DNA from 4 places in the Mesorhizobium sp. B2-4-14 genome. Region 3 is predicted to be linked to each of the others. Evidence: riboswitches for the same ligand, from Rfam matches in the RefSeq annotation. Region 3 holds a riboswitch; each other region holds the start of a gene.
The links. A riboswitch is a leader RNA that binds a small molecule or an ion and turns the genes downstream of it on or off. The one in region 3 is predicted to bind cobalamin.
Positions count from the first base shown of each region.

Region 1: another riboswitch for cobalamin. It lies ahead of FJ938_RS20510 (DUF1636 family protein); the one in region 3 lies ahead of bluB (5,6-dimethylbenzimidazole synthase).
Region 2: another riboswitch for cobalamin. It lies ahead of FJ938_RS02500 (aromatic ring-hydroxylating dioxygenase subunit alpha); the one in region 3 lies ahead of bluB (5,6-dimethylbenzimidazole synthase).
Region 4: another riboswitch for cobalamin. It lies ahead of FJ938_RS20725 (CbtB-domain containing protein); the one in region 3 lies ahead of bluB (5,6-dimethylbenzimidazole synthase).

Region 1 covers NZ_VFVA01000025.1:23,059-26,603, reverse strand. Annotated here, with positions in the region: gene FJ938_RS20520 (NADH-quinone oxidoreductase subunit A) at 1-273, opposite strand, end outside; gene FJ938_RS20515 (winged helix-turn-helix domain-containing protein) at 603-1,802, shown strand; cobalamin riboswitch at 1,832-2,037, shown strand; gene FJ938_RS20510 (DUF1636 family protein) at 2,075-2,503, shown strand; gene cobW (cobalamin biosynthesis protein CobW) at 2,506-3,543, shown strand.
Region 2 covers NZ_VFVA01000002.1:170,613-174,157, forward strand. Annotated here, with positions in the region: gene ugpC (sn-glycerol-3-phosphate ABC transporter ATP-binding protein UgpC) at 1-323, shown strand, start outside; gene FJ938_RS02485 (DUF680 domain-containing protein) at 395-634, opposite strand; gene FJ938_RS02490 (DUF680 domain-containing protein) at 696-902, opposite strand; gene FJ938_RS02495 (DUF680 domain-containing protein) at 975-1,172, opposite strand; cobalamin riboswitch at 1,665-1,866, shown strand; gene FJ938_RS02500 (aromatic ring-hydroxylating dioxygenase subunit alpha) at 2,018-3,265, shown strand; gene FJ938_RS02505 (hybrid-cluster NAD(P)-dependent oxidoreductase) at 3,286-3,545, shown strand, end outside.
Region 3 covers NZ_VFVA01000031.1:7,744-11,288, reverse strand. Annotated here, with positions in the region: gene FJ938_RS22730 (hypothetical protein) at 116-1,099, shown strand; partial or broken gene bluB (5,6-dimethylbenzimidazole synthase) at 1,264-1,773, opposite strand; cobalamin riboswitch at 1,894-2,076, opposite strand; gene FJ938_RS22720 (histone deacetylase family protein) at 2,255-3,181, shown strand; gene FJ938_RS22715 (exodeoxyribonuclease VII small subunit) at 3,185-3,436, shown strand.
Region 4 covers NZ_VFVA01000025.1:69,672-73,216, reverse strand. Annotated here, with positions in the region: gene cobU (bifunctional adenosylcobinamide kinase/adenosylcobinamide-phosphate guanylyltransferase) at 1-208, opposite strand, end outside; gene FJ938_RS20730 (CbtA family protein) at 201-1,004, opposite strand; gene FJ938_RS20725 (CbtB-domain containing protein) at 1,020-1,199, opposite strand; cobalamin riboswitch at 1,235-1,433, opposite strand; gene FJ938_RS20720 (MFS transporter) at 1,590-2,789, opposite strand; gene FJ938_RS20715 (DUF1624 domain-containing protein) at 3,025-3,545, shown strand, end outside.

The sequences.
Region 1 (3,545 bases), on a different contig from region 3:
GCCGATCTTCGAGAAGGACACGGCCCAGGGAAACAAGAAGGCCACTTCCAGGTCGAAGATGATGAACAGGATCGACACCAGGTAGAAACGGATGTCGAATTTCATGCGGGCGTCGTCGAACGAGTTGAAACCGCACTCGTAGGCGGAAAGCTTTTCAGGATCGGGGTTGCGGTAGGCCACCAGAAACGGCGCCGCGATAAGCGCGATGCCGACGACCGCCGCCACTGCGATAAACAGGACGATGGGCAGGTACGAACTGAGAAGTGCGTTCATGCAGCGGCTTTCCGTTGGCGCCAATCCACTTTTGTTACAGCACCGGACCTTAATGCGGAAGCGTGACAGTTTAACCGCTGAACCGTTTTAAGGGGCCTATGCTGCAACGCGGCGAGGGTTAGCGCAGCACTTCCAGCGAAGCAAGTCAAACCTTGTTCAAAACGCCGGGCTGGACGGCATAACGGAAGAAACTGGTCCGATGCGCTCCTGTTTGATTTCCTTCACTTTCTACTCCACTTTTATCTCCTGACATATCTACCGCCATTTGCCTGCTAGCATGCCGGAATCACCGGCTAAAATCCGCAAATCGATCAGGGCAAGGGCTCCCGATGAAGGAAAAAATCTCGCTCGCCATGGCCCGGCGCATCGCGCTCGGCGCTCAGGGCTTTCTCGACCCCCGCCCAAGTGGCACGCCGGACCGCCGCCACTTCGCCCGCGTGCTCTCCCGCACCGGCCTGCTGCAGATCGATTCCGTCAGCGCGGTGGTGCGCGCGCATTATATGCCGCTTTATTCGCGGCTTGGCCCCTACCCGCTCGCGCTCCTCGACAATGCCGCCGTGACGCGCAAGCGCACGGTGTTCGAATACTGGGCGCATGAAGCCTCGTTCCTGCCGGTCGAGACATATCCCTTGATGCGCTGGCGCATGCAGCGCGCCGAGCAAGGCGAGGAAATGTATCTGGGCCTCGCCAAATGGGGCCGCGAGCACGCCGCCTACATCGAAGAGATCTATCGGGAAGTCGCCGATCGCGGCCCGATCGCCGCCTCGGCGCTTGAGGGCCAGAAAGGTTCGGGCGGCTGGTGGGGCTGGAGCCACGCCAAGCACGCCTTCGAATGGTTGTTCTGGGCCGGCCGCATCACCACCGCGCACCGCCGCGGCTTCGAGCGCTTCTATGACCTGCCGGAGCGCGTGCTGCCGCAAGCGATCCTCGATCTGCCGGTGCCGGCGGCCGAGGACGCGCATCGCGAATTGCTGCGCATTTCCGCCCGCGCCCATGGCGTGGCTACAGCCGGCGACCTGCGCGACTATTTCCGCCTGTCGCCCGCAGACATGAAGGGCCGGCTGGAGGAACTGGTCGAGCTGCGCGAGTTGCTGCCGGTGCGTGTCGAGGGCTGGAACAAGCCGGCTTACCTCCATAGAGATGCCCGTCTCCCGCGCAAGATCGAAGCGCGCGCCCTGCTGGCACCGTTCGATCCGGTCGTCTTCGAGCGCTCGCGCACCGAGCGGCTGTTCGATTTCCATTACCGCATCGAGATCTACACTCCGGCCGAAAAACGCCAGTACGGCTACTATGTCCTGCCCTTCCTGCTTGGCGACAGGATCGTCGCTCGCGTCGACCTTCGGGCCGACCGACCGGCAAGCGTGCTGCGCGTGCCCGCGGCCTATGCCGAGCCCGGAGCGCCGCCTGAAACCGCCGCCCAGCTCTTCGAGGAATTGAAGCAGATGCAGGTCTGGCTTGGCCTTGAACGTATCGACGTGACGCCCGCCGGCGATCTGGGCCCGGCGCTGGCCGACATCGCCATGTCGTAGCCGCGCGTTGACACAGCTGCCTGCAAAAGCCTAAATCCGCTCCAGACGGTCCCCTGCCCGCAACGGCTGGGGCTAAGAGGGAATGCGGTGCGGGATTTCGGTCTCAAATCCGCGGCTGTCCCCGCAACTGTAAGCGAAGAGCCAAGGCCGAAAGCCACTGGGAGTTCCCGGGAAGGCGGCTAACCAAGGCGATGACCCGCGAGCCAGGAGACCTGCCGTCTGCGACAGAAGAATCCGATCGCCCGGCGGGTTTCCGGGCAAGGAGCCCGGTTTTGGACCACAACGGCAGTTTTTCGGCTGGTGCAGCGGATATATCGTCCGCCGATGGCGATGCCTTGTCCGGCGTCACCGTTATCGTCTGCGCGTCCTGCCGCGACGAAACCGGCTCCGACGCCCATCCCCGCGCCGGCGAACTCCTGGCACAAGACACGCGCCGCGCGGCGGCATCCGAGAACGTCCGCGTCCGCACGGTCGAATGTCTCGGCAACTGCAAACGCCGGCTCAGCGCCGCGATCCTGCGCGACAGCTGTTGGAGCTATGTCTTCGGCGACCTGACCACGAGCAGCGGCGCCGACCTCGTTACCGGCGCCAAGCTCTTCGCCACCTCGAGCGACGGCCTCATCCCATGGCGCGGCCGGCCCGATTCCCTCAAGCGCGGCCTCGTTGCCCGCATCCCTCCCCTCGACCTGCTGAAAGACTGACCATGACCGTTTCCGTCTCCCGCGTTCCCTGCACCGTCGTCACCGGCTTTCTCGGCGCCGGCAAGACGACGCTGGTCCGCCATCTCCTCGAAAACGCCGGCGGCAAGCGCATCGCGATCATCGTCAACGAGTTCGGCGACATCGGCATCGACGGCGAGATCCTCAAGGGTTGCGGCATCGACACCTGTCCGGAGGAAAACATCGTCGAACTGGCCAATGGCTGCATCTGCTGCACCGTGGCCGACGATTTCGTTCCGGCGCTCGACCGGATCCTGTCGCTGACGCCGAAAGTCGACCATATCCTGATCGAAACCTCAGGCCTCGCTTTGCCGAAGCCCCTGGTCCAGGCCTTCCAGTGGCCGACGGTGAAGAGCCGCGTGACCGTCGACGGCGTGATCGCAGTGGTCGACGGCCCCGCGCTGGCCGAAGGCCGCGTCGCCAACGACATGGACGCCCTGCAGGCGCAGCGCGCCGGGGACGACAGCCTCGACCATGACGACCCGGTCGAGGAAGTGTTCGAGGACCAGATCGCCTGCGCCGACCTGATCATCCTGTCGAAGAGCGACCTGATGGACGCCGCCGGTTCGGCCCGCGCCAACGCAATCGTCAACGAACACTCCGCCCGGGCCGTCAAGATCGTGCCGACGTCCTATGGCAAGGTCGATCCCTCCGTACTGCTCGGGCTCGGCCTCGCCGTCGAGGACGACATCGAGAACCGCAAGTCCCATCACGACGGCGCATTCGACCACGAGCATGACGATTTCGACACCTTCATTGTCGATATCCCCTCGATCGCCAATCCGGACGAGCTGGCAAAACGCGTCGCCGACGCCGCCGAACAGGAAAACGTGCTGCGCGTAAAAGGCTTCGTCGAGGTCGGCGGCAAGCCGATGCGGCTTCTGCTGCAGGCCGTCGGTCCGCGCGTCAACCATTATTACGACCGCGCCTGGACCGCAGAGGACGATCGCCGCTCGCGTCTCGTCGTCATCGGCCTCAAGGGGCTGAACCGCCGGGCAATCGAGCGCATACTCGCCGGCTGATT
Region 2 (3,545 bases), on a different contig from region 3:
CGACGGTGCCGATCGCGACACCGGCTTCGGCGAAGGGCGCGGCGGTAAGCTTCGGCGTGCGCCCGGAAGATCTCGCGATCGCCAGCGGCACGGACTATCTGTTCGAAGGGACGGTCGACTATATCGAACAACTCGGCGAGGTCCAGCTGGTCTATGTCGACATCGGCAGGACCGACCTGCCCCTGGTGACCAAGCTGCCTGGCAATGTCGAGGTCAAGCGCGGCTCGACGCTGCGGCTGACCGCCGATGCCGGCGACCTTCATATCTTCGACGCGGACGGCCGCTCCTTCGCGCTTCACGAGGTAGAGGCAAAGGCGGCCTGAAACAGGGTTCTGGTGATAAAAAAGAGCCGCAGGCATCGGCCCGCGGCTCTTTTTGTATTCCACATCGGCTATTAACGGCCGAAGAGATTCCGGTCGCTGCCCTGTGGGGCGGACTTCTGTGCGTCACCCGAGGAATTGAGCAGCTTGTAGACAGGCGATCCTTCATTGCGGATCGAGCCGGTATGCGAAGTGTCGACATTGGCGGTCGTCGCCTGCTTGTTGATGTCGGTGCCGCCAACATTGTCGTTGGCCGCATAGGCGCTGCCGGCGGCAATCAGAAGAGCGGCGGCGGTAAGAACAATCTTTTTCATTTCGGGTACTCCGGTATTCGCGAATCCAAGCGGCGGGCAAGCCCGCCGGTTGTCGTTGATATTAGTTGTTGCCGAACAGGTTGCGGTCGGCACCGTGCGTAGGCGTCTGAGCCGCCGGTTCGGACTTCTTGATCGAAGCGGTGTATGAGTTGTCGGTCGACGTGGCGGCCGGCTGGCTAGCGCCATTCGAACCATAATTGTCACTGCCGGCGAAAGCGCTGCCGGAAATGGCCAGAACGGCGACGGCAGCAAGAGCGATCTTCTTCATTTCAAGTCTCCTGAATTCTTCGAATGTCGCCAGGACGGCAGGCCAAACCCGCCGCCTGCTGGAGATCGGCTGTTAGTTGTTGCCGAAGAGGTTGCGGTCAGCACCGTGGGTGGGCGTCTGAGCAGCCGGTTCCGACTTCTTGATCGAAGCGGTGTAAGAGCTGTCGGCAGCAGTGGCCGCGGGGCCATTCGCACCATAGTGATCGCTACCAGCGAAGGCGCTGCCGGAAATGGCCAGAAGGGCGGCGGCAGTGAGAACAATCTTTTTCATTTTGGGTACTCCAGTATTTTTCCGTCCGTCTAGCGGCGTGTCTTGGGATTGAAATCGCGTCGTTCGGACGACCCCGATGTGGGAGAGCCAGCTAGCCGTTTCCAATCACGAAGATGTTCAACGTGGACCATGAATCCACTACTTGAAATTGTACCAAGATCTTCCACGTGCGATTTTTCCGTTGCAATATCAACGCGTTAATTAAAGTCGGTGTCGTCATCACCGACTCTATCGGAGGCTCGGCGTTCACACCGTCCTGCACGCACCGTCAACAGAAACGAACCGTTCGGTTCGATTTTAGAATCTGCTAATAGTCACTTTTCGAAACCGTTAACCCTTTTTGCTTCCACTCCGGGCCGATTCCGACGCCCGGCGCGGCCGTCACCGCGATGATTTTCGCTGTCGCTGCTCGTGACCAGATCGTTGCGCATGGGTGTCGCGCCACATGGATGCAATGTCGCTTTCATGCCGATGTCGCAAGCGCTGTCGTGATTAGATCATGTCATCTCAGGTGCCGCTTCGTGACGACGGGGCGGAGAATTGGGAAGCCGGTCAAAGTCCGGCGCTGCCCCCGCGACGGTGGTGGAGTTCAAGTCGCAACGGGAGACCACTGGGCGCAAGCCTGGGAAGGTGTCGCGACCGTCCGCAAGGACACTCCAGAGCCCGGAAACCAGCCAGAGATCGTAGAACTCGACTGATCGCGGTGGGCGGTCAAGAGGCGGATGCCGCATGCCCGGCGCTTGCCGGCATGCAGCCTTGTCCTTCCTCTCATCCCCTCCGGTTCAGTCATTAGAGCGACGCGCGTCCGTTTGGACGGGCCGATGCGATGAATGCGAGGACAGGACATGGATGCGCGCAACGATATGCTGAGGCTCTTGAACAGCCGCAGAGAGGGCTTTTCGCTGGAACAGCCCTTCTACACCGACCCGGACTACTTCAAGCTCGACATGGAGCTGATCTGGTATCGCGACTGGCTGTTCATCGGCCATGATTGCGAATTGCCGAAGCCGGGAAGCTTCATCACCGTGCAGATCGGCGACTATCCGGTCGTGCTGGTGCGCGACCAGCAGGGCAAGATCAATGCCTTCCACAACTCCTGCCGCCATCGCGGCAGCCGCGTCTGCAACACCGACAAGGGCTTGGCGGCCAAACTGGTCTGCCCGTATCACCAGTGGACCTACGAGCTCGACGGCCGCCTGCTGTTCGCCCGCCAGATGGCCGACGGTTTCGACAAAGGCCAGTTCGGCCTGAAGCCGGTCGCCTGCGAGAGCGTGGCCGGCTACGTCTTCATCTGCCTGGCCAGGGAGCCCGCCGACTTCGCACCGATGCGGGCGATGATCGAACCCTATCTCAAGCCGCACCGGCTGAGCGAAGCAAAGATCGCTTTCCAGAGCACCATCGTCGAGAAGGGCAACTGGAAGCTGGTCTGGGAAAACAACCGCGAGTGCTATCATTGCGCCGGCAGCCATCCGGAGCTTTGCAAGACCTTCCCGGAGGCGCCGACCGTGACCGGTGTACAGGGCGCCGACAGCGATCCTGAGATGATCGCGCACTGGGCGAAATGCGAGGCCGTTGGCCTGCCGAGCAAATTCCGCATCGATCCGGCCGGGCAATATCGCGCCACCCGCGCGCCGCTGCTGCGCGACGCGGTCAGCTACACGATGAGCGGCAAGCGGGCGGTGAAGAAGAACCTCTCCGACAGCGTCTCGGCCGACCGCATCGGCACCCTGATGCACTATCACTATCCGACCACCTGGAACCACATCCTGATCGATCACGCCGTTACCTTCCGCGTGCTGCCGATCAGTGCCACGGAAACGGCGGTAACGACGAAATGGCTGGTGCACAAGGATGCGGTCGAGGGCGTCGATTACGATCTCGCCGAACTCACCCATGTGTGGACCGAGACCAACGATCAGGATCGCCGTATCGTCGAGGAAAACGCCTTCGGCATCCTGTCGCCGGCCTACGAACCAGGCCCGTATTCGGAGCTGCATGAGGGTGGCGTCATCCAGTTCGTCGACTGGTATGCGCGTTTCATTGGTCCGCGCCTCGCCGAGGATGGTCGACCAGCGCTCCGCAGTGTCGCCTGAGAGGCCAAAGGATGAACGCGATGACTGATCTTGGCCTTTACCGCCATCTCGACCAGATGGCGCCCTGGAACGACCGGCTCCAGGTGCTGGAAGTGATTGGGGTCAGCGACGAGTCTCCTGACGTCAAGACCTTCACCTTCCGCTCCGACAACCAGACCTGGTTCCGCTACAAGCCGGGCCAGTTCGTGACGCTGGAACTGCCGACAGATGACGGGCCGCTGATGCGCACCTATACATTGTCATCGTCGCCATCGAGGCCGTTCTCGATCGCGGTGACGGT
Region 3 (3,545 bases):
CCAATTCCGAACGTTTGCGAAACGAGCGGCTGCTCGCTTCTTCTCGTCGCCCCCCGGTTGACAATCTTCGGGGTGAGCGCATCCTCCCAGCCCTCTCTGAGGGGAGATTCGGGGCATGTGGGATTTCAATATCGGCAGGTCGGTGTCCATCACGATGCGGACCTGGCCTTTCATTGTTTTTCGCATGATCGTCTATTTCGGTATCACTCTGGCCTATATCCTGGCGACTGGCACGGGCGCCTCCGTCGGCTATGGCGTCGGCCATATCTCCACCGATCCCGACGGGCCGTTGTCCTTTGCTCTATGGGGCGGCGTCGTCGGCTTTGGCGCCGTCTCGATCGCCGTCTACTGGATCCGCGAATACATTCTCTACGTCGTCAAGGCCGGCCATATCGCCGTCATGGTCCATCTGATCGACGGCCAAGATGTGCCCGGCGGCCAGAACCAGATCGCCTATGCCAGGAAAGTGGTGACGCAGCGCTTCGCCGAGGCCAATATCCTTTTTGTCGTCGACCAACTGGTCAAGGGCGCCATTCGCGCCATCACCGGGCTGCTCGGCGGCATCGCCGCCTTCCTCCCCATTCCCGGTTTGAGCGGGCTGGTCAGCTTCATTAACACCGTAATCCGCCTGTCATTGACCTATGTCGACGAGATCATCCTCGGCTACAACATCCGCATCGACTCGTCCTCGCCGTTCGAAACCGCACGCCAAGGCGTGGTGCTCTACGCCCAGAACGGCAAGATCATGGTCAAGAACGCCGTCTGGCTGGCGATCATCATGTGGGGCGTGTCGTTTGTCATCTTCCTGCTGATGCTGGCCCCGGCCGGCGCCATTCTTTTCCTCATGCCCGGGCAGCTTGCCGGCTGGGCCTTCGTGCTCGCCATCGTCTTTGCCTGGGCCTTCAAGGCAGCCTTCATCGAGCCCTTCGCCATCGCCTGCCTGATGCAGGTCTACTTCAAGACCATCGCCGGCCAGGTGCCAGATCCGGCTTGGGACGCTCGGCTGGCCGAGGCATCGTCGAAGTTCAGGGACCTCAAGGACAAGGCGCTCTCCTCCTTCGGTGGTTCGCGCTGGGACACGGCCGGCGCGACACGCTGATCGGCCGGGCTGGCGGGCGTGCCGGCGACGGTATAGAGGCTCGACACCGCTGATTTGAGCGGCGTCTCGCCCTGGCCGCAAAACGTCTCGCTCATGATCAATTCGGGCAGCGGCAATCGCCGGCCCCAGCCATGTGTCTCGAGGTCCGGCTTGGGCGCGAACTCGGAAACACGGCCGACGCAGAGGTAGGCGATCGGCGTCACGTGCTCGGGAATGGCCAACAGCCGCTTCAACGCCTCAGGCTCGATGATGCTGACCCAGCCGACGCCGATGCCTTCGGCCCGTGCCGCCAGCCAGAAATTCTGCACCGCGCAGACCGTGCTGTAGAGATCCATCTCCGGATTGTGCCAACGCCCCAGCGGCGAACCTTTCGAGCGCTGGCGGTCGCAGGTGATGCAGATGTTGAGCGCGCTTTCGCAGATGCCTTCCAGCTTGAGCTTGCGGTAGAGCGCTTGTCGCTCTTCCTCGATTGCTGGCAGTTCCTGTTCACGCGCGGCCAGGAGCAGGTCACGTACCTTCTCCCGGCGCCCGGCACCGCGAATGACGATGAAGTTCCACGGCTGCATGAACCCGACCGATGGCGCGTGATGGGCTGCAAGCAGCAGCCGAGCCAGCACCTCGTCGTCGATGGTCTCGGGAGTAAAATGGCTGCGAACATCGCGCCTGGTGAACATGGCTCGGTAGACGGCGTCGCGCGCCATCTGGTCAAATCCATCGCCCACAGGAGCGGTCATGGCTTCCGGCATCGCTTGTCCCCTTGCGACTTCAAATCAATGCCGCCCGCCTGACCATGCGGGTGACGATGCCTGCCAGGCCGGTCTTCTGGCTCGGGATCAACCCGCGTCCGGTGCCTTCCCGTCATCGACAGTGGCATTTACCGACGCGGTCCCCCTTACAGCGTTGGGCACGCCACGGAATTCAACCGTGTTCCCGATTCTCCCGCCAGAGCATTTGCAGCCAAGTGGATTCACTTGGCGTCGCATAATGCGGCTGAAACAAACAGACCGGCGGGCACCAGGCAGTGGTGGCGACCTTACGCCGAAGCCCCGGCCGCGCCAATCCCCGCAGCGACGCGAATGGACGCAGACGTGATTTTCCCCAGCGATCAAGCCGCAACGCATGGCCATTGCCGCGTCGGGGCACTAGATAGGGACCATGGCCACCCGTCTCTACACGCACCCTATCTTCCTTGAGCACATCACGCCGCCCGGCCACCCCGAGCGGCCGGACCGCTTGCGCGCCATCGAGCGCGTGCTCGACGACGAAGCCTTTGCCGCGCTCGACCGCGTGAAGGCGCCGGAAGGAGATGAAGCCACTATCCTCTATGCACATCCGGCCGATTTCGTCGCGCGTGTGCGCGCCGCCATCCCCGAAGAGGGCATCGCCCGCGTCGATGCCGACACCACCGCCAGTCCGAAGAGCTGGCAGGCGGTGATCACCGCGATCGGTGCCGCCAACGCGGCCGTCGACGACGTCTTCACTGGCCGGGCCGACAATGCCTTCGTCGCTGCCCGCCCGCCCGGCCACCATGCCGAGAAAACCACCGCCATGGGCTTTTGCTTCTTCAATACGGCGGCCATCGCGGCGCGTTATGCGCAAAAAAAGCATGGCGCCGAGCGGGTCGCCGTCGTCGACTGGGACGTGCATCACGGCAACGGCACACAGGATATCTTCTGGGACGATCCGTCGGTGCTCTACTGCTCGACGCATCAGATGCCGCTCTATCCCGGCACCGGTGCGAAGAACGAAACTGGGGCCGGCAACATCGTCAACGCGCCTCTGGCGCCGCAGACCGGCAGCGAGGTGTTTCGCGATGCCTTCCTGTCGCGGATCCTGCCGGCGCTCGACAAATTCGCGCCCGATCTGATCATCATTTCGGCCGGCTTCGACGCGCACCACCGCGACCCGCTGGCCGAGATCAATCTGACCGAGGATGATTTCGACTGGGCGACGGGCCAGCTGATGCAACGCGCCGCGCGTCACGGCGACAACCGGCTCGTCAGCCTGCTCGAGGGCGGCTACGATCTGCAGGGATTGGCATTTTCGGTCGCGGCCCATGTCGCGCGGCTGATGAAAGGATGAATGATGGCTGGTGAGACCAATGAAGACGTCAAGGCGATGAGCTTCGAGCAGGCACTCGATGCGCTGGAGAAGATCGTCGATGACCTGGAGCGTGGCGACGTGCCGCTCGATCAGTCAATCCGGATCTATGAACGCGGTGAGGCGCTGAAGGCGCATTGCGACCGGTTGCTGAAGGCTGCGGAGGACAAGGTCGAGAAGATCAGGCTGTCGCGCGATGGAAAGCCGGTCGGAACGGAGCCGCTCGATGCGGACTGAGGCACGGTCGCGATGACGGTCTTGTCTCGCCGGTTTTTGGACACGATCATGATTGAGGATCAAGCTCGTCCCGATTGGAACGGCTCCAGGACAAGAGGAGAAACGGAAG
Region 4 (3,545 bases), on a different contig from region 3:
GATCGAGTGGCGCGTCGATGGTCGCCCAGCCGTCGACACGCCGCGAGCGGTGCAGCGCGATGCGCTCACGCATCTCGTCGTCATAGGCTTCGGCTGTGGCGATATAGATCCATGGCGAGGGCAAAGCCGTCACCAGGATTTCGGCGTGCGCGCTCTTGCCGGAGCGCGCACCACCGATGATGAAGGTCAGCTTGCTGCGATCAGGCAAAGCTGTCGCGCAGGCTGGTGGCGGTGCCGGTGAAGCGTCCGCGCACCACGCCGACGGCGGCGCCGAGCACCAGCCAGAACACCAGATTGGTCAGCGTCACCGCCACCACGAACTGATGATGCAGACCCTCCGGGATCGGCGTCTCGAAACTGTCGGGCTGCGGCGCGCCGATGACATGCGGGGCGATAATCAGCAGGACGGCAAGGATCGCAAGCGGCAGCGATTTGCGGAATGCGATCAGGCCTAGCCCCACGGCGGTCGCGACCACGGTCGCCACCCACCAGATCTGGCGCTGCGTGAGATCCGCCGACGGCATGGCCGGCAATTCCGGCGGCAGGCCGAGGCCGGGCGCCAGTGTGAATATGGCAAAGCCGGCCAGGCCCCAGAACACGCCCTGACGCCAATTGCCGATGCCGCCAGCGAATTCCGAGACCGCCACCAGGACCAGCGCGAAGCCGATGCCAGTGACGATATTGGCAAGCACGCTGAAGCCAAAACGCTCGAAACCGTCGGCCGGAGCCCAGCCTTCGTCTTCCGACGCCGGGGCGGCTGCTTCAGCCGGTGCCGGCGCGGCGGAGGTCATGGCATTTCCTGCCGGCGCGGCAGGGCTCATAACGTTGGTATCTGCTGCTGCCGGTGCGGCGTGGTCGTGATGGTGGCCGCCGCCGGCCTGCTCATAGACTTCAGCCTTGAGGATCAGCGGCACGGTGGCATAGGCCTGCATGCAGGCGAGAACGACGCCAGCCACGAGCCCTGCGATCGCCGCGATGAACACGACGTTGCGAAACAGGTTCATGATGTCAAATCCTCGTCAGTGGCAGGGAAATGCCATCGAATGACGGTAATCGTGGGCGGCATTGTGGACCGCATCGATGTGCGAAAAGCCGACAAAGCTAACGACGAAAATGCCGAGCAGCGCGGCAAGCGCAAGCTGCATGAGGCGCGACTGCGAGGAGACGGAGGCGCCGAGGGAGACGGAAGCGGTATTCATCTCTTGTCCTTTCGCCCTCCACCCGAGGGCATCGAAGTCATTTTCCTGTCGCCGGCAGGTCTCCTGGCTCGCGGATCAGCGCCCTTCTCCACCTTCCCGAAGAAAAATCTTCAGTGGCCTATGGAGAGGACTACCGCACACAGTTGCGGGGGCAGCCACGGCATTGGGCAAGAACTCAGCCCGCACCGTATTCCCTCTTGGCTCCAAAACGGAACCGACGACAGGCTGGACTATAGGCAGAATCGACGCCCGCGGCAAACCAAATTCCGCCGGCGACCATTGCGAATGCGCCATGTCGAGATCAGTTTGCTTGTGCCGCATTTGTTCTATTGGTACCCGGAAGCCCAAAATCGCGACAGATGTCCGCCGGAGTAGAATTTTCAAGGCCGGTTAAAGCGACTTCGGCAGATAGCGCCAGGTCACGAAGCCGCAAAACGCCGCCAGCAGGCCGAGCGTGACGAACACCGAGCCCAGCCCGAAGAACGCCAGCACGACGGAATAGACCAGCGGCGGGGTCAACTCGGAAAAATCAAGATAGGTGCGATAGACCGCGGCCATCTGCGCGCGCTCATAGGAGTGCACGGAGCGCATGAAGGCGGTCGAACCCAGCGCATCGAGCGCAATGGTGAAGAAGGCGCCGCAAAGCAGGAAGGCGCCAGTGAGCAGCGGCAGGCTCTCGCCGACCGCACCTGCCGCCAGAAGCGTGGCCGACATGGCGAAATAGGCAAAGGTCATGGTTTTGCGGCCGCCAAAGCGCTTTCCGGCCTTGCCCCAGAAGATGGCCATGAACAGAAGTGCGTTGCCGGCCGAGACCAGCAGGCCGCCGGCCAGTTCGCCCTCGCCGGTGATGACCATGAACAGCGGTCCATAGACGAAGAACGTCGTCCAGAAGCAGGAGCGGCCGAAGGCGATCAGCCAGGCGAGCCTCAGTCTCGGCTGCGCGACGAAGCGGCCGATATTGGCGAGCGGATTGACCGGACGCGTTTTGCCCGGTTGGATCGACTGGTTGTCGCTGAGCCGATAGAACCAGAACAGGGCCAGCAAGATCGAAGCGAACACCGCCACCGCGCCATGCGCGGCATAGATGCCGAAATGCGCGTAAAGAAAGATGCCGAGCGTCGGCCCACCGGTCCAGGCGAACATCGACCACGCCATGCGCAGCGACTCGGCCTGCATGAAGTCGGTCTTGCGGATATGGTCCATGATGTAGAGATTGAGCGTGATCGACAACGCGCTGGCGCCCATGACCCGGCACAGCATGCCGGCCAATTGTCCGGCAAGCGTATGGGTGACGAAGAAGAGCGATCCGATGGCGAGCAGGCAGGCGCCGGCGGTGTAGACCCAGCGCCGCGCAAAGCGGCGGATCAGCATCGGCATGAACAAGGTCACCGATAGGCCGAGCAGCGCCACGATGGTATAAAGGATCGAGACGATCTGCTCGTTGTGCAGAATCTCGTAGGCCTGGATCGGGATGACGCTCGACACCGTGGCGCGAGCGAAGGACTCGACCGCGTAGAGCGAGGCAAAGGTGCGCGCATCCGTGGCCTTGAGGGCCGGGAGCCAGATCGGATGGCGCACATGGGTGGACATTGCTTCCCCAAAGCAGAATCACCGGCCAAATCTGCCTTGGCCATTTCGGTGCCAATAAGAGGAAACCGACGCGCGTGCGGGGAAAAACGAAGCTGGTCAAAGGCTTTCCGGCGCTGGCCTAAAGCGAGATCCCAAAGGGCCGGCGCGGCTCGGCGCTATGCCGACGGTCCCGGCCTTCTTCTGTCTGGTTGAACCGTGATAGTCCTCAAACGGGGCTGAATCAGATCGCGAGACCATGACCATCCATACGCCGACCGCACCCGTTCCGGAGCCATCGAAGCGCATCGCCGCGATCGACGTCGTTCGCGGCATCGCGCTGCTGGCCATGGCGAGCTATCACTTCACCTGGGACCTTGAGTTCTTCGGCTACACCGATCCCGGCCTTACCGCCTTCGGCTGGTGGAAAATCTACGCGCGTTGCATCGCCTCGACCTTTCTGTTCCTGGTCGGCGTCAGCCTCTACCTCGCACATGACAAGCAGATCCGCTGGAACGGCTTCTGGAAGCGGTTCGCCATGATCGCGGGCGCGGCGATAGCCATTTCGGTCGTCACACGCATCGCCACGCCCGATGGCTTCATCTTCTTCGGCATCCTGCACGAGATCGCGCTCGCCAGCCTGCTTGGGCTTGCCTTCCTGCGGCTGCCCGCGCTGCTGACGCTTGTCGTTGCCGCGCTGATCATCGCGGCGCCCGTCTACCTGCGCTTCGAGGCCCTCGACCATCCCTGGCTGTGGTGGATCGGCCTGTCGGCGATCAA